DNA from 2 places in the Mesorhizobium sp. M0244 genome. Region 1 is predicted to be linked to the other one. Evidence: riboswitches for the same ligand, from Rfam matches in the RefSeq annotation. Region 1 holds a riboswitch; the other holds the start of a gene.

What was found. Region 1 has a riboswitch for cobalamin ahead of NKJ08_RS18915 (DUF1636 family protein). Riboswitches for the same ligand answer to the same signal wherever they lie in the genome.
Region 2: it holds a riboswitch for cobalamin, as region 1 does, so the genes downstream of both, metE (5-methyltetrahydropteroyltriglutamate--homocysteine S-methyltransferase) here and NKJ08_RS18915 (DUF1636 family protein) in region 1, are expected to answer to the same signal.

The regions. Positions count from the first base shown of each region.
Region 1 is NZ_JAMYSE010000030.1:30,485-44,932, forward strand. It holds gene NKJ08_RS18900 (NuoB/complex I 20 kDa subunit family protein) at 1-240, opposite strand, end outside; gene NKJ08_RS18905 (NADH-quinone oxidoreductase subunit A) at 231-596, opposite strand; gene NKJ08_RS18910 (winged helix-turn-helix domain-containing protein) at 931-2,139, shown strand; cobalamin riboswitch at 2,158-2,363, shown strand; gene NKJ08_RS18915 (DUF1636 family protein) at 2,401-2,835, shown strand; gene cobW (cobalamin biosynthesis protein CobW) at 2,832-3,869, shown strand; gene cobN (cobaltochelatase subunit CobN) at 3,886-7,404, shown strand; gene cobG (precorrin-3B synthase) at 7,401-8,885, shown strand; gene NKJ08_RS18935 (precorrin-8X methylmutase) at 8,882-9,535, shown strand; gene NKJ08_RS18940 (precorrin-2 C(20)-methyltransferase) at 9,532-10,293, shown strand; gene NKJ08_RS18945 (precorrin-3B C(17)-methyltransferase) at 10,290-11,054, shown strand; gene NKJ08_RS18950 (cobalt-precorrin-6A reductase) at 11,018-11,785, opposite strand; gene cbiE (precorrin-6y C5,15-methyltransferase (decarboxylating) subunit CbiE) at 11,787-13,031, shown strand; gene NKJ08_RS18960 (cobalamin biosynthesis protein) at 13,028-13,414, shown strand; gene cobM (precorrin-4 C(11)-methyltransferase) at 13,411-14,175, shown strand; gene cobA (uroporphyrinogen-III C-methyltransferase) at 14,172-14,448, shown strand, end outside.
Region 2 is NZ_JAMYSE010000056.1:12,812-27,259, reverse strand. It holds partial or broken gene glyA (serine hydroxymethyltransferase) at 166-539, shown strand; gene metK (methionine adenosyltransferase) at 601-1,776, shown strand; gene NKJ08_RS26210 (adenosine kinase) at 1,886-2,878, shown strand; gene NKJ08_RS26205 (transposase) at 2,911-3,585, opposite strand; gene NKJ08_RS26200 (MFS transporter) at 3,875-4,126, shown strand; gene NKJ08_RS26195 (helix-turn-helix transcriptional regulator) at 4,189-5,022, shown strand; gene NKJ08_RS26190 (hypothetical protein) at 5,340-5,594, opposite strand; gene NKJ08_RS26185 (hypothetical protein) at 5,645-5,923, shown strand; cobalamin riboswitch at 6,142-6,342, shown strand; gene metE (5-methyltetrahydropteroyltriglutamate--homocysteine S-methyltransferase) at 6,438-8,774, shown strand; gene NKJ08_RS26175 (FMN-binding negative transcriptional regulator) at 8,882-9,100, opposite strand; gene NKJ08_RS26170 (dihydrodipicolinate synthase family protein) at 9,135-10,037, opposite strand; gene NKJ08_RS26165 (trans-sulfuration enzyme family protein) at 10,090-11,322, opposite strand; gene pdxR (MocR-like pyridoxine biosynthesis transcription factor PdxR) at 11,406-12,902, shown strand; partial or broken gene NKJ08_RS26155 (MOSC domain-containing protein) at 13,061-13,138, shown strand; gene NKJ08_RS26150 (helix-turn-helix domain-containing protein) at 13,772-14,101, shown strand; gene NKJ08_RS26145 (cytochrome-c peroxidase) at 14,379-14,448, opposite strand, start outside.

The DNA.
Region 1 (14,448 bases):
GGTATGGATCATCTCGACGGCGCAGCAGGCGAGGCCAAACGTCATGAACATCAGCGAACCGCTGCGCGCCCAGGTGATCAGCGCCTCGGTCGAGGTGACGAGAAAACCCTTGTCGGCGAGCTCGTTGTTGATCTCCAGGAAGAACGGGTCGTCAGACCCGATCGGCCTGCCGGTGTTGGGGTCGATGAGGCCTTTGGGCTTCGGCGCGACGAGCGTGCCGGAACTGTCGTTCAATCCCATTCCAGCGCTCCTTTTTTCCATTCATAGGCAAAGCCGATGGTCAGCACCGCCAAAAACACCATCATCGACCAGAAACCGAGCATGCCGATCTGGCTGAACGACACCGCCCACGGAAACAGGAAGGCCACCTCCAGATCGAAGATGATGAACAGGATCGACACCAGGTAGAAGCGGATGTCGAACTTCATGCGGGCGTCGTCGAACGAGTTGAAGCCGCACTCATAGGCCGAAAGCTTTTCCGGATCGGGGTTGCGATAGGCCACCAGGAAGGGTGCGGCAAGCAGCGCCAGGCCGACAACCAGCGCCACGCCGATGAACAGGACGATGGGCAGGTACGAACTCAACAATGCGTTCATGCTGCAGCTTTCCGTTGGCGGCCAATCCACTCTGATTACAGCACGGGACCCACTTGCGGAAGCGTGACAGTTTAACCACTGAACCGTTTTAGGGGCTCTATGCTGCAACGCGGCGAGGGTTAGCGCAGCGCTTTCGGCGAAGCAAGTCAAACCTTGTTCAAATCGCGGCGCTGAACGGCATATCCGGGAAAACTGGTCCGATCCGCTCCTGTTTGATTTCCTTCACTTTTCACTCCACTTTTCTCTCCTGACATGGATCCCGCCAAAACCCTGCTAGCATGGCGCGGAATCGCAGGTCCTCTGCTCTGTCTGACATCATCAGGATGCCGCCTTGATAAAGGAAAAAATCTCGCTCGCCATGGCCCGCCGCATCGCGCTGGCGGCACAGGGATTCAATGACCCGCGCCCTACCGGCACGCCCGACCGCCGGCATTTGGCCCGGGTGCTTGCCCGTACCGGCCTGCTGCAGATCGATTCCGTCAGCGCTGTCGTGCGCGCCCATTATATGCCGCTCTATTCGCGGCTTGGCCGCTACAAGCTGGCGCTGCTCGACGACGCCGCCGTGACGCGCAAGCGCCTGGTTTTCGAATATTGGGCACACGAAGCCTCGTTCCTGCCGGTCGAGACCTATCCGCTCATGCGCTGGCGCATGCAGCGGGCCGAGCGCGGCGACGAGATGTATCTGGGGCTGGCGAAATGGGGGCGTGAACGCGTCGCCTACATTGAAGACATCTATCGCGCGGTGGTTGATCGCGGCCCAGTCGCCGCATCCGCTCTCGAAGGCCAGAAAGGCTCCGGCGGCTGGTGGGGCTGGAGCGACGCCAAGCACGCTTTCGAATGGCTGTTCTGGGCCGGCCGCATCACAACGGCGTCGCGTCGCGGCTTCGAGCGGCTTTATGATCTGCCCGAACGCGTGCTGCCGCCGGCGATCCTAGCCCTGCCGGTGCCCTCCGCGGAGGACGCGCATCGCGAATTGCTGCGTATCTCCGCCCGCGCCCACGGCGTTGCGACAGCAGGCGACCTGCGCGACTATTTCCGCCTCTCTCCCGCCGACATCAAGGGCCGGATCGAGGAACTGGTCGAGGCGGGCGAGCTATTGCCGGTACGCGTCGAAGGCTGGGATAAAACAGCCTATCTCCACAAGGACGCCCGTTTTCCGCGCAAGATCGAGGCACGCGCCCTGCTTGCCCCGTTCGATCCGGTCGTCTTCGAGCGGTCGCGCACCGAAAGACTGTTCGACTTCCGCTACCGTATCGAGATCTACACGCCGGCCGAAAAGCGCCAATACGGCTACTATGTGCTGCCTTTCCTGCTCGGCGACAGGATCGTGGCGCGCGTTGACCTCAAGGCCGACCGCCCGGCCGGCGTGCTGCGTGTCCATGCCGCCTACGCCGAACCCGGCGCGCCGGCTGAAACCGCGGCCCAACTCTTCGAGGAACTGAAGCTGATGCAGGGCTGGCTCGGGCTTGAGCGCATCGAGGTGACGGCTGCCGGGGACCTAGGCCAGCCGCTCGCCGATGTTGCCGCCGTAGACGTGCGTTGACACAACTGCCTCCACAAGCCTAAATCCGCTTCAGACGGTCTCCTCTCGGCAAAGGGAGGAGCCAAGAGGGAATGCGGTGCGAGATCGCAAGATTTCAAATCCGCGGCTGTCCCCGCAACTGTAAGCGACGAGCCTCGGCCGAAAACCACTGGGACGTTCCCGGGAAGGCGGCATCAAGGCGATGACCCGCGAGCCAGGAGACCTGCCGTCTAGGACAAAGAATCCGATCGCCTGGCGGGTTTTCCGGGCAAGGAGCCTGATTTGGAACGCGACAGCAGTTTTTTGGCTGAGACAGCGGATTTATTGTCCGGCCATGGCGATTCCCTGGCCGGCGTTACCGTGATCGTCTGCTCTTCCTGCCGCGACGAAACCGGCTCGGACGCTCATCCTCGCGCCGGCGAGTTGCTCGCCGAGGACACGCGCAGCGCCGCCTCCGGCGAAAATATCCGCATCCGCAGCGTCGAGTGCCTCGGCAACTGCAAGCGCCGGCTCAGCGCCGCGATCCTGCGCGACGGCTGCTGGAGCTATGTCTTCGGCGATCTGACCACGACCAGCGGCGCCGACCTCGTCGCCGGCGCAAAGCTCTTCGCCACCTCGACGGACGGTCTCATTCCATGGCGCGGCCGCCCCGATTGCCTGAAGCGCGGCCTTGTGGCTCGAATCCCTCCCCTCGACCTTTTGAAGGATCAGATATGACCGCTTCCGTCTCCCGCGTGCCCTGCACCGTCGTCACCGGCTTTCTCGGCGCCGGCAAGACGACGCTGATCCGCCATCTGCTCGAAAATGCCAAAGGCAAGCGGCTGGCCATCATCGTCAACGAGTTCGGCGACATCGGCATCGACGGCGAGATTCTCAAGGGCTGCGGCATTGAAACTTGCCCCGAGGAAAACATCGTCGAACTGGCCAATGGCTGCATCTGCTGCACCGTCGCCGACGATTTTGTCCCCGCGCTGGACCAGATCCTGTCGCTGACGCCGAGGGTCGACCATATCCTGATCGAAACCTCCGGCCTCGCTCTGCCCAAGCCGCTGGTCCAGGCCTTCCAATGGCCGTCGGTGAAGAGCCGGGTGACGGTCGACGGCGTCATTGCCGTGGTCGACGGACCGGCCCTGGCCGATGGCCGCGTCGCCAATGACATGGACGCCCTGCGGGCGCAGCGCGCGCAGGACGAGACGCTTGACCATGACGATCCGGTCGAGGAGGTGTTCGAAGACCAACTCGCTTGCGCCGACCTGATCATATTGTCGAAGAGCGACCTGATGGACGCCGCCGGCTCGGCCCGCGCCAATGCCGTCATCGGCAAGCACGTGGCGTGCGCGGTGAAGATCGTGCCGACCTCACAAGGCAAGGTCGATCCGTCTGTGCTGCTCGGCCTCGGCCTCGCCGTCGAGGACGACATCGAGAACCGCAAGACCCATCACGACGACGAACTCGACCACGAGCATGACGATTTCGATTCGTTCGTCATCGACATCGCGTCGGTGTCCAATCCGGACGAGCTGGCACAGCGCGTCGCCACGGCTGCGGAGGAAGAAAACGTGCTGCGCGTCAAGGGTTTCGTCGAGGTCGGTGGCAAGCCGATGCGACTCTTGCTGCAGGCGGTCGGTCCGCGCGTCAACCATTATTACGACCGCGCCTGGACCGCAGAAGACGATCGCCGCTCGCGCCTCGTCGTCATCGGACTGAAAGGGCTGAACCGCCCGGCCATCGAGCGTATACTCGCCGGCTGACAAAGCACGAACCGCGATGCACATCCTCACCACCACATCCGCCTCGCTCGACGATCTCGCCGAGCCTGTTGATCTCAGGCAAACGCCTGCGGATGTCGTGGCGCTGTCCTTCACCGACAGCGACCTGGCAGGGTTGGCGGCGGCGTGGAAGGCAGATGCGGATCGCTTGCCGTCGATGCGGCTCGCGGCCTTGCGCGATCTGCGCCATCCGATGTCCGTAGACCTGTGGATCGACAGCGTTGCCCGGCACGCCAAGGTTATCCTGGTCCGCATCCTCGGCGGCTATGAGTGGTGGCGCTATGGCTGCGGCCAGCTTGCCTCGACCGCCCGGGCGCGCGGCATAAAACTGGCGCTGCTGCCCGGCGAATGCCGCGACGAGGATTTGCGGCTGATCGAATGCTCGACGTTGCCGCGCGAAGAGCTCGATGGATTACTCGACTATTTCCGCGAAGGCGGCCCGGCAAATATGACGGCGCTGGTGCAGAGGCTGGCGCGACTGGCGGGGCAAGACGCGGCTGTCGCCGAACCGGTCAGCGTGCCGAAAGTCGGCTACTATCAACCAGGACTAGGCGTCGTACAGCGCGACGTTCCCCTCCCCCTCGAGGGGAGGGTCCGGCCGCAGGCCGGGGGTAGGGTCCTCTCTGAAGCGTGCCAACACTTTGAAGCGCGCCAACAGAAAGCGTCGAGCACTTCCGCAACGACCCCACCCGGCCCTGCGGGCCACCCACCCCTCGAGGGGGAGGGAGAGGTCGCCCCCGTCATCCCAATCCTCTTCTACCGTTCGATGCTGCTCGCCGCCGATGTCGCGCCCATCGACGCGCTTTTTGAAGCGCTGACAGCGCGCGGCATGGTTCCCGTGCCGATCTTCGTCTCCAGCCTCAAGGACCCCGCGTCGCTCGCCTTCGTCGAGACCGTGCTTGCATCGTTGAAGCCTGCCGCAATCATCACCGCGACCGCCTTCGCCTCGGGCGCCGAGCCCGGCGTCGAAACCCTATTCGACCGCGCCGGCGTGCCGGTGTTCCAGGTGATCGTCGCGACGACACGCCGCGACACTTGGCAAAACAATCAGCGAGGCCTTGCGCCCGCCGACCTCGCCATGCATGTCGTCCTGCCGGAACTCGACGGCCGCATCCTGGCGGGCGCCATTTCGTTCAAGAGCGAAAGCGAGACCGATCCCGCATTGGCCTTCCGCGCCCTCGCCAACCGGCCGGAGCCGGACCGCGTGGCGCAGGTGGCGAACCGTGTCGAAGCCTTCGTGCGCCTGCAGCGCACGCCGCGCGCCGAACGCAAGCTCGCCATCCTGATCCCCGATTATCCGAGCGCCCCCGGCCGCACCGGCTACGCCGTTGGCCTCGACGTGCCGTCCAGCGTGCTGGCGATGCTGCATGACCTGAGAGAGCAGGGCTACGCCGTTGAAGGAATTCCGCAAACGCCGCGTGAGTTGCTTGAGGTGCTGGAGCGCGGCGGCGAAGAATTGGGTCTGGCGGACTATCTGGCCTTCTCCACAGAATTGCCGACGGCGGCAATCACTGCGGTGGAGGCGGCTTGGGGGAAGGCTGAAGATGAGACAGGTTTGCGCGAGGGGGGTGTTCAAGCGCCTACGGCAAAATTCCCCTTCCGCGCAGCCACCTTCGGCAACGTCACCGTGGCGCTGGCTCCCGATCGCGGGCGTTCGGCCGACCGCCGTGCCGACTATCACGACCCGACGCTGCCGCCGCGCCATGCGCTTATCGCTTTTGGTCTCTGGCTGCGCAAGTCCCTCGGCGTCCATGCCCTCGTCCATGTCGGTGCGCATGGCACGCTGGAATGGCTGCCCGGCAAAACCGTCGCGCTTAGCGAAGCCTGTTTTCCCGAGATCGTCACCGGCGCCCTGCCCGTCATTTATCCCTTCATCGTCTCCAACCCAGGCGAGGCAGCACAAGCCAAGCGGCGCATTGCCGCCGTCACGCTTGGCCATCTGCCGCCGCCGCTGACCGGCGCCGGGCTGGACGAAAACCAGCACAGGCTTGAACGACTGGTCGACGAATATGCCCAGGCCGACGGGCTCGACCGCCGCCGCCGCGACCGGCTGGCGAAGCTGATCGTCGAAACCGCCCAAACGACCGGGCTCGCGTCCGAGGCGGGTGTCGCCGGAACCGACGCCCCCGACGAAGCGCTGCGTCGCATCGACGCCTGGCTCTGCGATCTCAAGGATTTCGCCATCAAGGACGGCCTGCACATCTACGGCCGCTCGCCCAATGGCGAGGCCGATCCACTGCGGCGGCAAAGCGCGGCAGCCGAGCAAGCCGCACTGCTTGCCGCCCTCGACGGCCGCCACGTCCCCGCCGGTCCCGCTGGCGCGCCGGCGCGTGGCCGGCGCGATGTGCTGCCCACCGGCCGCAATTTGTTCACCGCCGACCCGCGCACCATGCCGACGCCGACATCCTTCGATCTCGGCAGGGCGGCGGCCGACGAGGTCTTGCGCGGCTACATGCAATCGCATGGCGACTGGCCGCGCTCGCTGGTTATCGATCTCTGGGGCTCGGCCTCGCTGCGCACCGGTGGCGAAGAGATCGCGCAAGGCCTGGCGCTGATGGGCTGCCGGCCGCAATGGGATTCCGTCACCGGCCGCGTCACCGGCATCGAGGTGCTGCCGCCGGCAGCGCTCGGCCGCCCGCGTGTTGACGTCACCTGGCGCATTTCAGGCCTGTTCCGCGACATGTTCCCGACCCAGATCGCGCTGATCGACGCTGCAGCCAACGCCGTCGCCGCCCGCGACGAGGACGCGTCGGAAAACCCGCTTGCCGCCAAGACTCGCGCCGACGGCAAGATCAGCCCACGCATTTTCGGCACCTCGCCCGGCACCTACGGCGCCGGCGTCGAGGACTTATTGTCGAGCGGCGACTGGGCGGGGCGCGAAGAGATCGGCCGCGCCTATCTCGACGCCACCTCGCATGCCTATGGCGGCGCAGAGGGCGAAGGGGTTTCGGTACCCGGCGCGTTCGAGGGCCGCATCGCCGAGGCCGACCTTCTCGTCCACACCGGCGACGATCCCGGCCGCGACATCCTCGAAGGCTCGGCCGATGTCGCCTTCATCGGCGGCTTTTCGGCAGCCCTTGCAACACTCGGCAAGAACGCCGACGTCATCGTCCTCGACACCACGGACCCGCAAAAGCCAAAGCCACGCTCGGTGAGCGAGGCCGTGTCGCGCGTCGTGCGGGCGCGTGCCGTCAATCCACGCTTCATCGCCGGCCAGATGCGGCACGGGCCGCGCGGCGCCTCGGAATTCGCCGAGACCGTCGACCGGCTGGTCGGTTTTGCCGAAACCACAAATGCCATATCAGGCACGCTGATCGAAGCCGTGCACGACGCCTATCTCGGCGACCCCGTGGTCCGCGCCTTCATACTGCGCGAGAACCCGGTGGCGGCGAAAGTCATCGCCGAGCGCTTATTGTCGGCACGGCGGCGCGGTCTCTGGCATCCGCTGCGCAATTCAATCGATAACGATCTCGCGGCACTGATTGCCGAAGCGCAAGCGCTGGGGGTGGCGGCATGAACGCCTTCTCCCGCCGCGGCGCCTGCCCCGCTTTGTCGGCGCCGATGGAAACCGGCGACGGGCTGCTGGTGCGGCTCAACCCCATTGCTGGAGGCCCGATTGCTGGAGGATTGTCGCCGAAGTCGTTGATCAGACTCGGTGAATCGGCTCTGCGGCAGGGCAACGGCATCATGGAAGTGACCGCCCGCGGCAGCCTGCAAATACGCGGCCTGACGCCCGAAAGCGCCCGGCTGCTGGCGACGGAGGTCGATGCGCTAGGCATCGCGGTGCGCATCGGCGTGCCGGTCGAGACCGGCCCACTTGCGGGGCTCGACCCCGAAGAGATCGCCGACCCGCGCCCGCTGGCGGAGCGGATTCGCAAAACCATCGAGGCGGCCGGGCTGACGCAACGCCTCGGGCCGAAGGTTTCGGTCGTTGTCGATGGTGGCGGTCAGCTTGGCATAGGTACGGTGAGCGCCGATGTCAGGTTGGTCGCCACGCGGAAGCACGAGGGAACTCGATGGCGCGTGTCCGTCGCCGGAGATGCACAGGGTGCGACGCCGCTCGCCGTGGGCGAGGAAGATGCGGCCTGTGACATCGCCCTCGCCATTCTAAGGATGATTGCCGAAAAAGGCCGCGATGCCCATGCGCGGGATTTGACGGAGAGACAGCTGAGATCTCTGGCAAATTGGCGTTCCGTCGCGCCCCCCTCTGTCCTGCCGGACATCTCCCCCACAGGGGGGGAGATTGCGCCCTCGTCTCAGCTTTCGCCAATCGCAAAGGATGCTAAGGGTGAGCCGCCGGCGAAGCTGCCGATCTCCCCCCAAGTGGGGGAGATGTCCGGCAGGACAGAGGGGGGCGCGACGGATCGCCGGCCCATCGGAGTTTTCGACTTGGCTGCAGCCGGAACCGCCCTCGGCATCGGCCTGCCCTTCGGCAGCATGCCGGCGGACCAAATCATCGCTCTCGTGCAGAGTGCCCTCACCCTTGGCGCAACCGAAGTCCGCTCGGCGCCGCAGCGCGCGCTGCTTTTCCTTGGCCTTGCGCCAGCCGCCTGCCTGCTGCTTCAGCAAGCCGCCGCAACCCTCGGCTTCGTCATCGACGCTGCCGATCCGCGCACCAGGATCGCCGCCTGCCCCGGCGCACCGGCTTGTGCCTCCGGCCGCATCGCGACGCGCGAAATCGCCGAGACCATCGCCGTGGAAAACCGCGACATCCTCGATTCTTCCTTGACGCTGCACATCTCCGGCTGCGCCAAGGGCTGCGCCCATCCCGGTCCGGCGGCACTGACATTGGTCGGCGGCGAAAACGGAGCCGGACTTGTCGTGGACGGGACGGCAAAGGCACTGCCCGCCGGATACAGGCCGGGCTACGACGTCGCGCACGGCATCGGCCGCGTTGCAACGGCAATCCGCAGCGCACGATATCCCGGCGAAACCACTGCTGCCTGCCTGGCAAGGCTTGGCACGGCCGGCATCACCGAAATCTACCGACAGGAATGAGCATGCCCGCCCAGAACTCCATCGCCTACGACTACATCCATGATGGTACGGCGATCTATGAGCGCTCTTTCGCCATCATCCGCGCCGAGGCCGACCTGTCGCGCTTTTCCGAGGCCGAGGCCGACGTCGCTATCCGCATGATCCATGCATGCGGCCAGGTCGAGGCTTGCAGGCACTTCGTTTTCTCGAGCGATTTCGTAGCCGCCGCGCGCACGGCGCTGGGGGCCGGCGCGCCGATCTTCTGCGACGCTCAGATGGTCTCGCATGGCGTCACCCGTGCCCGGCTGCCGGCCGGCAACGAGGTGATCTGCACGCTGCGCGATCCCCGGACCGCCGATATCGCGAAAAGGATCGGCAACACCCGCTCGGCCGCGGCCATCGACCTGTGGGGTGAGCGCATGGGTGGTTCGGTCGTCGCCATCGGCAATGCGCCGACCGCCCTGTTTTATCTGCTGGAAAGGCTGCGCGACGGCGCGCCCAAGCCAGCGGCAATCATCGGCATGCCGGTCGGTTTCGTCGGTGCCGCCGAATCGAAGGCTGCGCTGGCCGAAAATTCCTATGGCGTGCCCTACGCCATCGTGCGCGGCAGGCTCGGCGGCAGCGCCATGACCGCCGCAGCCCTCAACGCTTTGGCGAGGCCGGGCCTATGAACGCGATCGCAAAAGGTCGACTGGTCGGCGTCGGCACCGGTCCCGGCGACCCCGAACTTTTGACGCTGAAGGCGGTGCGCGCGCTGGCCGAGACCGATGTCGTTGCGCATTTCGCCAAGCGCGGCAACAACAGCAATGCGCGCGCCATCGTCGGCGTCCATTTTCGCCCTGATTTGATAGAGTTGCCGCTGCTTTATCCAGTGACCACCGAAATTAACAAGGATCACAGCGATTACCGCTCGCAGATCACCGATTTCTACGAGGAATCGGCCGAAAAGGTCGCCGCGCACCTCAGCGCCGGCAGGATGGTCGCGGTGCTTTCGGAAGGCGACCCGCTTTTCTACGGCTCCTACATGCATCTCCACGTCAGGCTGGCGCACCGCTTCCCGACCGAAGTCATTCCCGGCATCACCGCCATGTCCGGCTGCTGGTCGGCAACCGGTCTGCCGATCGTCCAGGGCGACGACGTGCTGACCGTGCTGCCCGGCACAATGAGCGAATTCGAGCTGACCCGCCGCCTCGCCGATACCGATGCCGCCGTGATCATGAAGGTCGGCCGCAACCTGCCCAAGATCCGGCGCGCACTGGAAGCCACCGACAAGCTGGCTCGGGCAATCTACGTGGAACGCGGCACCATGCCCGGCGGCGTCTCGATGCGGCTTGCCGACAAGCAGGACGACCAGGCGCCCTATTTCGCCATCGTGCTGGTGGCCGGCTGGTCCGGCCGTCCCGAAGCATTGATGGAGGCGGGGGTATGAGCGGCCGCCTGACCGTCATCGGCCTCGGGCCCGGCAATGCCGACCAGATGACGCCGGAAGCAAGCCGCGCCGTTGCCGAGGCAAAATTCTTCTACGGCTACAAGCCCTATCTCGACCGGCTCGAGCTGCGCCCGGACCAGATTCGTGTCGCCTCCGACAATCGCGAGGAACTCGCCCGTTCCAGGGACGCGCTGCTGAAGGCCGCCGAAGGCCACGAGGTTGCGGTCGTATCGGGCGGCGACCCCGGCGTGTTCGCCATGGCGGCGGCCGTCTGTGAGGCGATCGAGGCAGGGCCGGCCGAATGGTGCGCGGTCGACATCGCCATCGTGCCCGGCATCACCGCCATGCTCGCCGTCGCCGCCCGCATCGGCGCGCCGCTCGGCCATGATTTCTGCGCCATCTCGCTGTCCGACAATCTGAAGCCGTGGGAACTGATCGAACTGCGCCTGTTGGCTGCGGCCGGCGCCGGCTTCGTCATCGCGCTGTATAATCCGATCAGCAAGGCGCGCCCCTGGCAGCTAGGCCGCGCCTTCGAATGCCTTGCCGCGATCCTGCCCGGCACCACGCCGGTCATCTTCGGCCGCGCCGCCGGCCGCCCCGACGAGCGCATCGAGGTTTTCCTGCTGGCGGACATCGACGCGCAAAGAGCCGACATGGCGACCTGCATCATCATCGGCTCGCCGGAAACCCGAATCATCAAGCGCGGCGAGCGGCAGCTCCTGGTCTATACGCCGCGTTCGGCAGCGGGCTCGAGGACATGATCGACCATCGCGGCAAGGACTTCGACGGTGTCAGCCGACGCAACGTCCGGCAGCGCCGGCCTGCGGATCATGACCACCTCAAGACCCAGCGCCCGCGCTGCCGCGATCTTGCCGTAGGTCGCCTCGCCGCCGCTGTTCTTGGAAACGACGACATCTATGTGATGTTCCTGAAGCAGAGCCTGTTCGTCCGCCTCCGGGAATGGCCCGCGCGCCTGCAGGTACGCCGCATTCGGCACCGCGAGTTCCGGTTCAACAGGATCGACGCTGCGGATGACATAATGATGCTGAGGTGCGGCCTCGAAGGCGGCGACTTCTTGCCGGCCGAGCGCCAGCAACACGCGGCGCGGCATCGGTCCCAGCGCTTTGACTGCATCGACAACGGTATCGACCAGGACCCAGCGGTCGCCTTCGACCCTCTCCCAGCCTGGGCGTCTAAGCGCCATGATCGGCACGCCGGATCGGCGCGCCGCCTCCGCCGCATTGGCGGAGATTTGCGCCGCATAGGGATGCGTGGCGTCAATCAGCAGGTCAATGCGTGTTTCGCTGAGATACGCCGCCAGCCCGTCGACGCCGCCAAACCCGCCGACCCGCACCGGCACCCCTTGCGCGACAGGGTTTTCGGTGCGGCCCGCCAGCGACAGCGTGATCGAGATATCCGTGCGCGCGGCCAGCTTTCCGGCCAGTTGCCGGGCTTCGGTGGTTCCGCCGAGGATCAGAATGCGGTGGGTCATCATGCCTGCTGAAGCTCAATCGCGCGCCGCCGTGCTCACTCCAAAATGGCTCACGATCGTCGGCATCGGCGAGGACGGTGTAGCGGGTCTCGGCGACGAGGCCAAGCGGTTGATTGCAGAGGCGGAATTCGTCTTCGGCGGCAAACGCCACCTTGCCCTTGTCGCCTCGCTCGTCAAAGGTGAAGCGCGCGCCTGGCCGGCCCCTTTCGATGCCGAGATGCGCGACGTGCTGGCGCTCGCCGGCAGACGCGTCTGTGTGCTGGCCTCCGGCAATCCGTTCTTCCACGGTGTCGGCGTCACTCTAGCCCGCAAGGTGGCGGTGGAGGATATGCGGGTGATCCCCGCGCCCTCGGCCTTCTCGCTGGCCGCTTCCCGCCTGGGCTGGGCGCTGCAGGATGTCGAGACCGTCTCGCTGCATGGCTGCCCGCTCGACCTGATCCGGCCTTTGCTGCATCCCGCCATTCGCATTCTCGCGCTGACCTCGGACGGCGATGCGCCGGGAGCGATTGCCCGTCTCATGACCGAGCTCGGCTTCGGCGCGTCGCGGCTGACCGTGCTGGAGGCGCAGGGCGGGCCGAATGAAGGGCTGCGCACAGCTCGGGCCGACGCCTTCGATCTTGAAAAGATCAATCCGCTCAACGTGCTCGCGATCGAAGTTGATTCGACTCCGCAAGCACGCATCCTGCCGCTGACGGCGGGCCTTGCCGATCATTTGTTCGAGCATGACGGCCAGATCACCAAGCGCGAGATCCGCGCCATCACCCTGTCCGCCCTCGCCCCCAGGCGCGGCGAATTGCTGTGGGATATCGGGGCTGGCTCAGGCTCGATCGGCATCGAGTGGATGCTGGCCCATCCCTCCATGCGCGCCATAGCCGTTGAGGCCGATCCGGCCCGCGCCGCCCGCATCCGGCGCAACGCTGCTGCCTGCGGGGTTCCCGGTCTCGCCGTCGTCAAAGGTGCGGCACCGCAGGCTCTTGCCGGACTGGAAACGCCGGCTGCGATCTTCATCGGCGGTGGCGGCAGCGATGCCGGCGTGCTGGACGGCGCGATCGATGCCTTGTCCGCCGGCGGCCGCCTCGTCGCAAACGCCGTTACGCTGGAGATGGAGGCGCTGCTGCTTTCCCGTCACGCCGCGCTCGGCGGCGAGCTCACCCGCATCGCCATGTCCCGTGCTTCGCCAGTTGGTTCGATGCAGGCCTGGCGGCCGGCTATGCCGGTCACCCAATGGAGCTGGATCAAGCCATGATGGTCGCGGGCATCGGCAGCCGCAAAGGCGTCAGCGCAAGAGACGTGCTAGCCGCGATAGAAACCGCGCTGGAAGCGCACGGATTGGCGCTGACGGCGCTTTCGGCACTCGCCACCGCTTCTCTCAAGCGTGACGAAAACGCAATCTCCGCCGCCGGACGACAACTCCGCCTTCCGGTGATCGTTATCGAAGAGGACGAGCTCGAAGCCGTATCGTCCCAGACAACCAGCAATTCCGACCTGTCGCAGGCGCATGCCGGCACGCCGTCGGTTTCCGAAGCCTCCGCGCTTGCTGCTGCCGGCAAAGGCGCGAAACTGCTCGGGCCGCGCACCGTGCTCGGTCCTGTCACCTGCGCCATCGCCATCAGCGGAGACGCGGCATGACCGTCCATTTCATCGGCGCCGGTCCAGGTGCTGCCGACCTGATCACCTTGCGCGGCAGCAGGCTGCTGGCGAGCTGTCCGGTCTGCCTCTATGCCGGATCGATCGTCGCGCCGGAGCTGTTGCAGCACTGCGCGCCCGGAACGAGGTTGATCGACACCGCGCCGATGTCGCTCGACGAGATCGAGGCGGAATATCTGGCAGCTCACGAGGCCGGCCATGATGTCGCCCGCCTGCATTCCGGCGATCTTTCGGTATGGAGCGCAGTTGCCGAGCAGATCCGCCGGCTGGAGAAGCATGGTATCCCTTATACGCTGACGCCAGGCGTGCCGTCCTTCGCCGCCGCGGCGGCAGCGCTGCGCCGCGAGCTGACCATTCCAGAAGTCGCGCAAAGCCTGGTGCTGACCCGCATCTCCGGCCGCGCCTCGAAAATGCCGCCCGGCGAAACCCTGGCCGGCTTCGGCCGCACCGGCGCCACGCTCGCAATCCACCTCGCCATCCATGCCGTCGACCGTGTGGTCGCCGAGCTGACGCCCTACTACGGCGCCGACTGTCCGGTCGCGGTCGTCTTCCGCGCCTCCTGGCCGGACGAACGCGTGCTGACCGGCACGCTGGCGACAATTGAAGCGCAATTGGCTGCCGACCCGATGGAGCGCACGGCGATCATCTTCGTCGGCCGCTCGCTGGCGGCGGAAGACTTTGGCGAAAGTTCACTTTACGACGCCCACTACCAGCGGCGTTTTCGCGGGCGGGACAGATTGTGAGCGGCGGCGGCAACAGAAACGAAACCAACACGGTCGAGCAGGCGCTCGCCCGGCTGAACTTCAAGCCGCGCCAGCTGGAGCCCGGCCATGTCTGGCTGGCCGGCGCCGGCCCCGGTGATCCCGGCTGCCTGACGCTGGAAGTGCTGGCCGCCCTCGGACAGTGCGACGCGCTGGTCTATGATGCGCTGGTCTCGCCCGAAGTCGTCGCCGTCGCCGAGGGCGCGGAACTGTTCTATGCCGGCAAGCGCGGTGGCAAGCCATCGATGAAGCAGG
Region 2 (14,448 bases), on a different contig from region 1:
ATCACAAACGAGACCTTCAACGGCTCGAAGCGACACAAGACGCGCCGTCGAAGGGGATCGCATGCTTGACCGTGAAATAGATCCAATTGGAGCGCGAAACCACCATGGACAACTCCGCCGACGGCGCCATCGCGCCGCCCGACACTTGCGGACGGTCTCGCTTGGCGGCCTCTGGCCCACGCGCTTCTGGACCGAGGTTATGACCTGGTCACCGGGGGCACTGACAATCACATGCTGATCCTTGATCTTCGCGATCGACCACTATCAGGCAAGGCCTATGCCGAGCGGTTAGCGCAGGCAGGCATCATTACGAACTTTAAATGGTGCCTGGCGACCCGCGGGATCCGGCGGTCACAAGCGGAATTCGCTTGGGGTCGCCAGCAGTGACGTCCATCGGCATGCGCGATGTGGAAATGGTGCAAATTGCTGGCTTCATTGACTGCGTCCTCCGGCGGCCTGATGACGAAGATCTCCATGCCTGCGTGCGAAGAGACGTTGCCGATTTGTGCGCTGCGTTCGAGGTCCCGGGGATCACCAACAGCGCAAGGTGGGCTAAGCAAAATGCCCCATACAACTCCAACACCCGAAACGAGGCATTTCATGGCTAGGCAGTTCGTGTTCTCTTCCGAATCGGTTGGCGCGGGACACCCGGATAAGTTGGCCGACAACATCTCGGATGCCATCCTCGATGCCATCCTCCGCACCGATCCCAAGGCGCGCGTCGCCTGTGAAGCGTTGGTAAAATCAGGGATAGTCGTTCTGGCTGGCGAGATTACCAGCGATGCGCGGGTGGATTATAGCCAAGTTGCGCGCGATACGATTCTCGATATTGGATACGACGATGAGGCCGTCGGCTTTGACGGCCGGCGTTGCTCCGTCGTTCATGCACTCACCGAGCAATCGCCCGACATTAGCCAGGGCGTTGACGAGGGACGAGGGCAGGACCTCCAGCAGGGAGCGGGAGATCAGGGCCTCATGTTCGGCTACGCATGCCGCGAAACCGATACCTTGATGCCTTTGCCGATCCAGCTCGCTCATCGCTTGACGAAACGACAGGCAGATGTCCGGAAAGCACGACAGCTTGGCTGGTTGCGTCCTGACATGAAATCCCAAGTCTCAGTGCGCTATGAGGGGTTGCGCCCGGTCGCCCTGGATACCATCGTCGTATCGACCCAACATGACGAGCAGGTCTCGCAAGAGACGGTCCGCGAGGGCGTCATTGAGGAAATCATAAAGCCTGTCCTGCCGACCCACCTGGAGACGGAAGGCATCAGAATTCTGGTCAACCCGACGGGGAAGTTCGTAGTCGGCGGGCCGCGCGGCGACTGCGGTCTCACTGGACGCAAGATCATCGTCGATTCGTATGGTGGGATGGGTCGTCACGGCGGCGGCGCTTTTTCGGGCAAGGACCCGTCCAAGGTTGACCGCTCAGCTGCCTATGCGGCCCGGTATGTCGCAAAGAATATCGTCGCTAGCGGACTTGCGGACGTCTGCGAGGTGCAGCTTGCTTACGCAATCGGCGTGGCCAGTCCGGTTTCTGTCATGGTCAACACGTTCGGGACAGCGAGGGTTGAGGAAAGAAGGATCGAGCGCCTCATTCTTGAGTTGTTTGATCTCAGACCGAAGGGCATTATCAAGATGCTTGATCTCTTACGCCCTATATACCGCAAGACCGCGACCTATGGCCATTTCGGCCGTGAAGAGCCTGACTTCACCTGGGAGAAGACAGACAGGGCCGACGAATTGCGTCGCGAGGCAGGACTTGCCGCCCCGTGAGGGCTGGCGCCGAACGGATTGGCAAGCGGAAAGCCCATTCCCACTGGCCAGACCCGCCCGCGCCCGGCGTGGCAGAAAGCCGGTGGGTTTTTGGCGGAGACATGAATTGATGCCGGACTATGACGTGCTTTGTATCGGGAATGCCATCGTCGACATCATCGCCCAGTGCGACGAGGCGTTCCTGGAGACCAACGGCATCATCAAGGGCGCAATGAATTTGATCGACACGAGGCGCGCCGAACTGCTCTACAGCCGCATGGGCCCGGCCATCGAAGCCTCGGGCGGCAGCGCCGGCAACACGGCGGCGGGCGTCGCCTCCTTCGGCGGTCGCGCCGCTTTCTTCGGCAAGGTCTCCAACGACGCGCTCGGCGAAATCTACGCGCATGACATCCATGCCCAGGGTGTCGCCTTCGACACCAGGCCGCTTAACGGCGAACCGCCGACAGCGCGCTCGATGATCTTCGTCACGCCGGACGGCGAGCGCTCGATGAACACCTATCTCGGCGCCTGCGTCGAGCTCGGCCCGGAGGACGTCGAGGCCGACAAGGCGTCGGGCGCCGCGGTCACCTATTTCGAGGGCTATCTGTGGGACCCGCCGCGCGCCAAGGAGGCGATCAGGCAGACGGCTAAGCTCGCCCACGCCGCCGGGCGCGAAGTGTCGATGACATTGTCGGACTCGTTCTGCGTCGATCGCTACCGCGACGAATTCCTCGATCTGATGCGCTCCGGCACCGTCGACATCGTCTTTGCCAACAGCCACGAGATCAAGTCGCTCTACCAGACCGCGTCCTTCGACGAGGCGCTGGCGCAAATCCGCAAGGATTGCAAGATCGCCATTGTCACCCGCTCGGAAAAGGGCTCGGTCATCGTGCGCGGCGACGAGACCGTGACCATCAATGCGGCCAGGATCCGCGAGCTGGTCGACACCACCGGCGCCGGCGACCTCTACGCTGCCGGCTTCCTATACGGCTACACGCAAGGCCGCAGCCTGAAGGATTGCGGCGATCTCGGCTCGCTGGCGGCCGGGCTGGTCATCCAGCAGATCGGCCCAAGGCCACGGCAGAATCTGCGCCGCGAGGCCGAGCAGGCGGGATTGCTGTAGGTGGCGAGCCAAGAACCAGCTGCCCACCCTCCTTAATCCAGCCCGAGCCTTTTCTTCAGTTCCGCATTCTCCTTGCGGAGACGATCGGCAAGCAGGCTCTTTAGCCGCTTATTTTCTTCCTCGAGCGCGACGAGATCCTTCAGCCCGTCACTGTCCGCCGCCGGCGCCGCCGCCTTCTTCCAAAGATAATATGTCTGTTCCGAGATGCCGGCTTGCTTCACCGCACTCTTGAGAGTAGCGCCGCCGCCGATCGAGGTCTCGATCTGCGCCAGCTTCTGGGCACGATCCTTCGCGGAGTAGCTCTTTCGGCCTGTTCGCGCTGACGGCGGTGCTTCAGTGGCCGCGGATATCGGCTTGGCGCCGTTCTTGCGGGCAGGCGAGCTCGCCTCAGCTTCTGGCTTCCTCGACCGCCGCGCTCTCGCCTTCGGTTTTGGCGTTTCCGTTTTGTCTGCCGGTTCGCTAACTACTGCTGACTCGGTGTCCAGGGGATTGGCCATGAAATGCTCCACTCGCGGTTCGTGCAAAGGTTCAGCATCAAGGACCACTACAGTAGAGTCAACAAGCTGACGATTTAACAGCTCGACTTCCTTTGTTGTCTCGGCCATCGCCGCGGCGATGTCGAAATTGCCCCAGATGGAACGTGCGGATTTTTGATAATTGCGCTTTTGTTTGACTTCCACGGTGAATGGTCGCGTCTGCCGCCTCATAGTTCCTTCCTGAATAGGAGAATGAAGTCGCCGCTCGAATTTTTGGCGCTTCCTGCTTAGCGCGGAGCATTATCGTATAGCCGCTCAACGGGCAAGTGATGCCGGTCTTCGATGGCTGACCCATCTGGGGAGATTTGAGCGGCTTCGCGCGTCCTGCGCATGCCTGTAAGGCCGCCAAGTTTTCTGGGTTAGCAGGCGCGCACTGTGGCAGCTTGGCTTGTACGGCGAGGCCATGGTTGAGTGAGGCGAAACAAATCCAGCCCCGCGGTCAATCCCGAGGCTTCCCACAATGGCGAAGAGAACATCTTCACTCGTTCCTTTTGAGCACAAGACCTTCCGTTCGCTATGGTCGGCTGCACTCATTTCGAACCTTGGCACCCTAGTGGAAGGTGCGGCGGCAGCTTGGCTGATGACGAGCATCGCAGCAGTAATTTTTGATCGCCCATTCGTGCTGTGTACCAGCCCTGTGTCTTGCGCAAGTGGTCACGAACGGCTGCCGGAGCCTCGAAGACGCCCTAAAAACACATGCTGCGATTTTTGAACACGCTTGACGTGTTAGATTAATTCATCCACAATGCGTGTGTTGAACACGCGAGGTGAGTTATGAACATGAAAGAGCTTAGGGTTCGACTGGGCATGACTCAAAAAGATTTGGCAGAGCAGATGGCAACGACGCAACAGACTGTGGCCCGTTGGGAAACAGGCAAAACGCAGTTGAACGTCGAGCAGATCAAGGACCTTTGTCTCACGTTGAAATGCACGGTCGAGGAGCTGCTGGGCTGGAAGATTGATGTCGAGGAGTGGCGCACGAGCCCGTTTGCAATTGCCGATGCCGAAACGCGATACGGCACGCTCAGAATCAAGACGACTGTTGGCAGCCGCCAATATCCTATCGATGAAAAGGCGCGTGAATCGATTTTACGTCAGTTGAAGGAACTTCATAATCTGCGTAGAAATAACACAAGCAGGCCATGGCTGTATTGTTGGAGCCTTGACAACAAAATACTCTTGATAAATCCGCAATATGTCCGCACCATTGAGCTTATCGGTGACGATGTAGAGGAGATGCCAGAGTATTATCATCCAGAAATCTATCGGGCTTTGGATGACTGGGATAAGGGTGAGGTTTCAGGAAAGCTGAAGAAAGAATGCGATGCCATCATCGCAGAGATGGGTGATCAGGAAGCCGTGCGCATGGCCTCCTATGTTCGCGTCACATATGACGACGGAGAAGATGAGTGGAACTTCTTGGATGAAGAAACCGCTACGACTTTCTTCGGATTGGAAGCTGCGACCTTTGACGTTCCCCAGTGTAGTTTCGCCGAAGTGGAGGAAGAAGGTTACTACCGAGCGCGATACGCCAACCTTGATCGCGTCGCGGTGATGGAGGTTCCAAGCGACCGTTATCACAGATTGACCGCGCCCGAGGAAGCTTAGAACCATCCACGAAGGGCGCATGTTACATCTCGACCTTGCGTGGTGCGTTTTCAGTACGAGATGACGTTAAGCGTAGGTAGTGGCAGGTAAGAGTGCTCGACCAGAAGCTCAACTGCCTCCTCAATATCGCTGCCGATGTGCCGCAGGACACGTCCACGGGAGCGTGGATAGGCGTGAAGTTCCTGCACTCCACGGTCCGCTCTCCCATCGCCGGTGTGTGCCCGACGCCATCTTGTGGACGAGCTTGGCCGCCTGCACCCGGTTGTATTCCGGCTTGCGGTCCGCCTGGGCGGTCCGCCGCGATGGCTATCTCCATGTCAATCGGCGCCGAACTTTGACTGCCCGCTGCTTTTGATGAATTTGGCGAGGTCCCGCGCATAATCACTCTTGGTCTTCTCCTTGAGGCCCTGTGTCGCGAACTTGTGGTCCAGCAGGGCAAACAGGTCCAAGTCCCCTTCCGCCTGTGGCGCTGGCTTGCCCTCACCGCCCTCGGCTTCCCAATTGGGGACCGCTTCTGCGCGCTGCACAGTGGCGATTGTCCGCCCAAGACGCATCACAAGATCGAACGCCAAACCGTGCGCGTGCACGACGATTTGCCGCTCAGGCCTCATTTGGACAGGACTTGAGCTGGCCCGGTGGTTTGAGCCGGGTTACCTTGAGCCGGTGGGCTGCGAACAAGCAGTTCGAGACATTGGCGTCGATCACTTCGCAACACGCCGCTGCGCCTAGCCTCGGTGTGCTCTCCCCGGAATCGTTGTGTCATATCACCGAGGGCATCACGGCCAACAGCTTCCACATGGGCAACAGCCTCGCCATTGAGCCGAATATGGTCGCGAGCGACGAAGCGGTCGGAACCTCGGAGCCGAAGTTCGACGCCGAGGTGGTTCGCATGATGCGCTAAGCAGCACCACGGCGCTTGCCGGTATGTTTGCTGCCGGCAGCCGACGAACTCCCATCCTCCTGGACAAGGGCGCCGTGCGTCATTGCTTTGATTTACCGGCCGCTCAAGGCTTCCACAGTTTTCGCTTTCGAGGCGACCTTTGGAACATGCCAACGGAAATTTAACATAACGACATAAACATTTCTTTATGCGGAGTTGACAAAGAAGCGAACTGCTGTAATTGTCTCCCGCGTCGTGGTTCTCCGTACGGCGCTGCCGCAGCGGAGCTAAGAGGGAAGCCGGTGCGATGCCGGCGCTGCCCCCGCAACTGTTAGCGGCGAGCCAACCCCACTCATGTCACTGAGGCGAATAGCCTTGGGAAGACGGGTAGAGGCTATGACCCCGCGAGCCAGGAGACCTGCCACGGCGAATTACGTCCACGGGCGGGGTGTCTCGGTGGCCGCTGCAGCCTGGCGTTCGTGCCGGCCTGCTAGCGCCTTCCTTGTCACCGACGCCCCAACCATCGGGGTCTGGCATGACTGTCTCTCAGCAAATTCCTGTAGCAACGCTCGGCGTGCCGCGCTTCGGTCGTCGGCGAGAACTGAAATTCGCGCTTGAAAGTTACTGGTCCGGAAAATCTTCCGCCGCCGACCTTCTCACGACGGCGAAGGCGCTCCGTGCCGCTAGCTGGGAGGAGCAGCACGATCGCGGCGTGTCGAAAATCCCGTCGAACGACTTCTCGCTATACGACCATGTGCTCGACACCGCAGCCATGGTCGGCGCCGCTCCATCCCGTTACGGCTGGAATAGCGGCGAGGTCCCACTTGACATCTACTTCGCAATGGCGCGCGGCAACCAGGGTCAGACGGAGGATTGTGGACACGCTGGTCACCACCAGGCGGCTCATCGGCCTGATGTAACCGCGATGGAAATGACCAAGTGGTTTGACACCAACTATCACTACATTGTGCCGGAACTCGACGATGATCAGATGTTCGCCCTCTCGTCGACGAAACCGGTCGACTACTTCCTCGAGGCTAAAGCTCTCGGCATTCACACACGCCCAGTCATCCTTGGACCGATCACCTTCCTCAAGCTGGCGAAATCGTCTGCCGAAGGCTTCGATCCCATCGCGCTCCTGCCGCGGCTGCTGCCCGTCTACGAGCAACTCCTGCAGAGGCTGAAGCTGTCGGGAGCCGACTGGGTGCAGATCGATGAGCCAGCGCTTGTCCTCGATCTGAACCCGAACGAACGAGCTGCGTTCGAATTCGCCTATGGCCAGCTGTCAAAAGCCGCGCCCGAGTTGAAGATCATGCTGGCTACCTATTTCGGGCCGCTGGGAGACAATCTCGAAACCGCGGTTTCTCTGCCCCTGGCCGGGCTGCATATTGATCTCGTGCGCGCTCCCGAGCAGCTGGAAACGGTGGGTCGGCTCGCACCGAAGGATCTGGTGCTCTCGCTTGGCTTGATCGATGGCCGCAACGTCTGGCGTGCGAACCTGCCCGCCATTCTCGACCGCATCAAACCGATCGTCGCCGGCTGGCCCTTGGACCGCGTCGAGATCGCGCCTTCTTGCTCGATGCTGCATGTGCCGATCGACCTGCGCATGGAGACGGAACTCGACGCGGACATCAGGTCGTGGCTCGCCTTCGCGGCCCAGAAGACCGACGAGTTGGTGTTGCTTGCCCGGGCCCTGTCCCAAGGCAGGGATGCGGTGGCAGGCGCGTTGAAAGCGTCTGCCGAGGCTGCCGCCACTCGCGTGACATCCACGAAGATCCATGACCCGCTTGTTGAGGGACGGATCGCCAGCATTGACGACAGCATGAAGCGACGAGAGAGCGCTTTTGCCGAGCGCTCCAGAGTCCAGGCCGGCACGCTCGGGCTGCCGCCGTTCCCGACGACGACCATCGGGTCCTTCCCGCAGACGCCGCAGGTACGCAGGGCGCGGGCCGCTCATGCGAAGGGCCAGCTGAGCTATGTCGACTACGAGACCTTCCTGAAGAAGGAGATCGAGGCTGCAATTCGCTGGCAGGAAGAGATCGGGCTGGACGTGCTGGTGCACGGTGAGTTCGAACGAAACGACATGGTACAGCATTTCGGCGAGCAGCTGTCCGGCTTCGCCTTCACCCAGCATGCCTGGGTGCAAAGCTATGGGTCCCGCTACGTGCGTCCCCCCATAATCTTCGGCGACGTATCGAGGCCCAATCCGATGACGGTGCGCTGGTGGCAATTCGCCCAGTCGCTTACGGAAAAGCCTGTGAAGGGAATGCTCACGGGACCAGTGACCATTCTCAATTGGTCTTTTGTTCGCGACGACGTACCCCGCTCCGAGGCATGCCGCCAGATCGCGCTCGCCGTCCGCGACGAGGTGACGGATCTCGAATGGTCCGGCGCAAGGATGATCCAGATCGATGAGGCCGCGTTTCGCGAAGGATTGCCACTGCGCCAGTCTGACTGGAAAGACTATCTCGACTGGGCTGTCGAATGCTTCCGGATCGCTTCAACGGGTGTAAAGGACGCGACTCAAATCCATACCCACATGTGCTACTCGGAGTTCAACGAGATCATCGACGCGATCGCTGAAATGGATGCGGATGTCATTTCGATTGAGACGTCGCGCTCGAAGATGGAACTGCTGGACGCCTTCACGAGCTCCAAATATCCGAACGAAATCGGTCCCGGAGTCTACGACATTCACTCACCACGCGTCCCGGAAGTCGGCGAGATTTCGGATCTCGTCATGCTTGCCCGCGAGCGACTGTCGGATTCCCAACTGTGGGTAAACCCGGACTGTGGCCTCAAAACACGCAAATGGGAGGAGGTCCGCCCTGCCCTCATGAACATGGTCGATGCAGCACGTGCGCTCCGGTAGAAAGTGTAGGCCGGAGGGTTTCCTGGTTGCTCACCATGTGGTGAGTGACCGGCTGCCGCATGTCGGCCGTGAATGTGCCAAAACGCGATCACATCCTTTGAAATAAGTCACTCGAGCGAGAATGTGCACTTTCCTTCGGCACGTGTATTAATCGCGCAGGAGTAAAGGGTACCGTTTTCTCCCTGTGACGTGTCGAGTTCGAAGGGGATGTGATTGGCGTCGAGACCGCTCCGGCCATGGGTTATCAGCATGCCAAGTGCACTGTTCTCGATCAGTTTGTAGAGGACTTCTCGGCTCGGTTCATCGAAATGCGCGGGTAAATACATGACAGTTCCTTTCACTGGCCGCCGGGTTCGCTATTCACCGGTTGACATCCGATGGTAAGCGTTCCAACGCGGCGGCGATCTGGCGCTTCGCTGCTGAGGGCAGAGGCAGGATGGGACGCGGGGGGTCGGCACGGCAAATGTCGAGCAATTCGGCAAGTGCATAGACGACGCGAACGCTCGAGAACTCCTTGAAGAGGCTCCAGAGCGGCGCAAGCGTGGCATCGATCCGTCGCGCTTCGGCCGCATCGCCCTGCTGCGCCGCCGTGACGATCTTCACGCAGACCTCGGGCAGGATGCCGGCGAGGACGCTGTACCATGTGTCAGCGCCAGCGATCATGGCCTCTGCGGCGTTCCAGTCGCCGCTGTAGCCGATCGAGAACCCTTCCGGCACAGTGCGCCTCTGGTCGGCCAGATGGCTCTTGATCGCATCGCCCTTGTCTGTCGGATTCTTGATAGCGACGATCCCCCGCACCTTTGCCAGGCGGCTGACGAGTGCTGGGGTGAAATGGAAATGCGTCGTTCCTGGAGTGTCGTAGACGACGATCGGCAGGCCGCTCTCGCACGCCACCGTCGAGAAATGTTCGAACACCTCGTCATCAGTGAGCGGGGTGTAAGAGGCGGCGGCAAGCAACCCCGCGGCAGCCCCAAGGGCCTTAGCGTCCTGCGCGAGCCTCACTGCTTCGTCGGTGCGCAGCGCGCCCACACCCACCACGACCGGCATTTGTCCCCCGGTTTCGTCCAAGGTCTCGGCGAGCGCCCGTCGCCGTTCCTCGCGCGTCAGATACATGTATGTGCCGGTGCTGCCGAGAAGACCGATGGAATCGACCCGAGCGGCGCAAAGCCTGGCAATCAGCTTGCGCAGAGCAACGGTATCGACGCGGCCGTCACGATCGGCGGGCGTGATGGGAAACGCGGAAAGACCGCTCAGGAATGCCATGGCAAGGCTCCAGGTTTGTGCGTGAGCGCAGGACTGGCCGGACGACAGGTCATCACAAGGCGTCCAGAGCCCGCCGCAGGTCGGCGATTAGGTCATCGACGTCTTCAAGACCCACCGAGAGACGCATGAGGTCCTCGCCGACTCCATCGGCCAGATGCGCATCCTTGCGGATCGGCTGACGAGCACGGGTCAGGCTTGCCGGATGATAGATGAGGCTGTCGGCATCGCCGAGGCTGACAGCCCGGGTGATCAGGTTGAGCCGGTCCATCATCCGCCGCGCGCCCTCGAACCCAGCGTGGAGGCCAAAGGCCAACATGCCCGACCCTTGGGACATCTGCTTTCGCGCCGTCACCTGATCAGGGTGCGAGTCGAGGAAGGGATAACTCACCCATGCCACCGCCGGGTGCGCCTCGAGCGCCTGAGCCACCGCAAGGGCAGTGGCGCTGTGCCGTTCCATGCGCAGCGTGAGCGTCTTCAGACCGCGCAGGATCAGGAAGGCTGACATGGGCGAGAGCGCTGCGCCGGTGATGTAGCGCAGGCCCGTTTCGTGCAGCGTGCGGAGCGTTTGCGCGTCGCCGAGAATGGCCCCGCCAAGGGCATCGCCGTGCCCATTGATGTATTTGGTCAGGGAGTGGAGCACGAGGTCGGCCCCATGTTCGAGCGGCCGCTGGAGCGCGGGCGAGGCGAAGGTGCTGTCGACTGCAACCTTTACACCGCGCGCGTGGGCGCGCTCGGCAATGGCAGCGAGATCAAGGATGCGGCTCAGCGGATTCACCGGCGTCTCGAAGAAAACAAGCCGGGTCCGCTCGGTGATCGCGGCATCGAGATTTTGAGGATCGGACAGGTCGACCGCGACGACCTTGATGCCGAAGCGGGGGACCGCCTGTTCGACCATGGCAAGCGTGTTCGCATAAAGCGTCCTGTGGACGATGAGTTCATCCCCTTGGGACAGGAGCGACAGGATCAGCGTCCCGAAAGCCGCCATCCCCGAGGCAACGACCAGACCTGCCTCGGCTCCTTCCAGATTGGCAAGCCGTTGTTCGAGGATCTCCGTCGTCGGATTGTATTCGCGCGCATAGAGCCTTCCGCCAAGCGCGGCGGCGGCCTCGTTAGCTGCCACGCTTTCGAATCCATAGGTCGAGGTCAAGAAGACTGGCGGCTGAACGGCATTGGAAAAGCCGGCCGGATCGTAGCCATGATGGATCGCCCGAGTGGCGAATCCGGGACCGGTGTCGTTGAGCGACCGCGTGAGAGCATCGGTTTCGGATTGATAGGAGCGGGTCATTCGGCCTCTAAGATCTTTCTTGGGTTTCCGAAAGATTGACGGCAAACTGGCCAATGTGAAATATCCAGTTGGCGATGAATGAAATGGTCCAGTCTTCAAGTGCCGGTTCTGCAGGTCGCACGCACGCGATGGGTGCACGCCAGATCTACGAGGCTCTTCGCGAGCAGATCCTCGGAAGTGTCTACGAAACCGGCAGTCAGCTGCCTTCATCCCGAGGCCTCGCAAATGACCTTGGGGTTTCGCGAACGACGGTGACGGTCGCCTATGAGCAACTGGCTGCGGAAGGTTTCATCGACGTCCGTCAAGGCGCACGACCCCGCGTTGCATCTTCGTTGATCGGTCCTGAGACAAGCCGCACGCCTGCGAAACGGGTCGGCTCGGTTCTTCTGTCCGCCTATGGGGGCCGACTGCGCGTCACGCCGCCCTGGCCGGATTATCTGCCGACTGGGCTGAAGGTCGATTTCCGCTATGGCGACCTGGCGACGTCAGACTTCCCCGCATTGGTCTGGAAACGTGCGATGAACGAGGCGATGGGGCAGCGCCCGTTGCGTCTTGCCTATGACGACCCTCGCGGCTCGCGCCGGCTGCGCCAGGCGCTCCAGGGCTATCTCTGGCGCGCCCGAACGCTGAGCTGCGACCTCGAGCAGATCATCATCATCAACGGTTCGCAGCAGGGCCTCGATCTGTGCGCTCGCCTGCTTCTCGATCGTGCCGACCGCTTCGTCATCGAGGACCCGTGCTACAGGATGGCGCGTCAGGTCTTTGCCAGTACGGGTGCCTTGCCCATCCCCGTCACCGTCGACGAGGACGGGATGAAGACGGAGTTGCTGGCGGGGATCGGGGCGCGACTGGCCTATGTCACGCCATCGCATCAGTTTCCGCTGGGCGGCGTCATGCCGATCGCGCGCCGCCATCAGCTTCTGGAATGGGCGCGGCACAACAACGCCTATGTGATCGAGGACGACTACGACAGCGAATATCGCTACGACATCAATCCGGTCCCTCCGCTGCACAGTCTCGAGGACCACGGGGCTGTCATCTACCTCGGCACGATCTCCAAAACGCTCTCGCCGATGCTGCGTATCGGCTACCTCGTCGTCCCGCCGGAATTGCAGGAGGTCTTCGCAACCGCCAAACAATTCGCGGACCGGCATTCGCCGGTAGCTGAACAGGAGGCTCTGGCCTCTTTGATCGAGAGTGGCGGCTACGAAAGCCATGTGCGGCGCGTGCGCAGGCTGAACGGCGAGCGTCGGGAGACGTTGTTGGGCGCCTTGCGGCGCAGCTTCGGAGATCGCATCGCTGTCCAGGGAGCAGAGGCCGGTCTGCACGTCGTCGTTTGGTTCGACGAACTGCCGCGATCGCGGGAAACGACCCTGGTCGAAGCCGCCCGAGGCGCGGGCCTGGGGCTACACCTGATCTCGCCCCTTTACGAGCGGCAGTCGGACGAAGGCCACATCGATCGCGTGGGGCTTGTCATGGGCTATGCCGCCTTGAGCATTCGGCAGATCGAGAAGGGCGTTGAGGTCCTGCGAGCGGTTGTCAGGCAGGTACAAGACGCGTTGCCGGGACACGGTGGCTAAAACGGCGGGGACGTGGCGTGCTGGCGAGGAAACCGACCCTTGGGCTGAACCGCGTTTCGTTGCAAAGCCTACTGGACTGGGAAAACGCCATACCATGCTGTTGATCAGGCCAGTTTGGCGGTAGATTTTCGTGCGAGACGAATTTCCGAAAGCGATGCATGACCCGGCAAGGAAAGCTGCTTCACATCCATATCGCGCCCGCTGCCTCCTATGAAATGGAGGATTTGGAGGAGGCGTAGCTTGTTGCCGGCCGAGGTGGGCTCGAGCACCCGCAAGACATAATCGACGATCTCTATCAGGCCTTGTCCACCGCCGAATGATGGAATTATCCAGCGCATGGTGCGGCATGCACCATGGCGACGCCAGAAGATCTGGACGCTCGCCAAGCACCTTTCTTGAAACATTTCCCGAACCACCCGCAGCGCAAAGCCTCCCCATGAGAAAAGAGCATCCCATGTGTTGATTGCGAACGACCCAGAACTATAGCGCGGCGATCTGGGAGAGAATCTCATCCTGATCGCCGCGCCGCACAGAACGGCTCTCGAAAACGAGCGTCGAACGAAATCAGATCACTGCTTGTTCTCCCTTAGCGTTGTTTGGCGTACTTTTATCGCGATGCCTCCAGTGGGGATGGTCCAAATTGCGCAAGCTCGGTCGAGTGATCGCGGAGAAGCTTAATGTCGACTAAATCGAAATTCATGGAGCGGTACGGACAACGGGTGCGAACCCGGGACGTCGTCCCGGTGTCGTCAGGCTCTCCCGTCCGACTGAGCCTCAGTTTTCTTCACGGCGCGAATACTCCTGAGGCCGCCCGGATTCTCGTTAAGAGACAGCTGCCGCTCAGGACGGCCCACGCGATACTCACGGAGATGGTCGATCACGGCAAGGCGTTCGTGACGGTTCCTTGCGTCGACGACCTATTGGCACTGAAGAATGAACTGTCGTCCGCAGGCGTGATCGCGAAGGTTCATGCGCCGCGGCCGATAAGTGTTCGCGAAGTCCGGGATCGCACGAAGCTCTCTCAGGAGGCATTCTCCGTGAGGTATGGCCTCGATCTGGCAACGCTTCGAAACTGGGAGCAAGGTCGCTCGAAACCGGATGCAGCGGCGAATACTCTCCTTTGGACCATCGCCCGGAATCCGGAAGCAGTCGAAGAATCGCTGGACATGGAGGACGGAGTGGCTGCCCCTTCGCCCTAAGGGGGCCGATCACTTCGGCGCGCGGCAATTCGGCCGCCAGCGCGATGGCCGGCCGCCGCGCGGTATCGACAGCGCGCGAGCCTCATGCGTCAGACGCCTTCTTTGGCATGTCGCACGCCAGATCCCAAACATGATTCCATCGCAACGAGCTGGTGACGGAAGCAGTGTCTGCACTTTGGAAACGAGCCATTTGCGTTCTCATGGACGTCGCGACTCGTCTCGTCCAGTAAAAGTCGCAATCATTGTCAATTGCGATGTTCCGCAGTCAGCTGGCCGTTTATTTTCCTAAGATCTGCGTTGTAGGCCGGGGTGTTGTCGCCGTTTCGGCGGGTAAGATGGGATAGGCG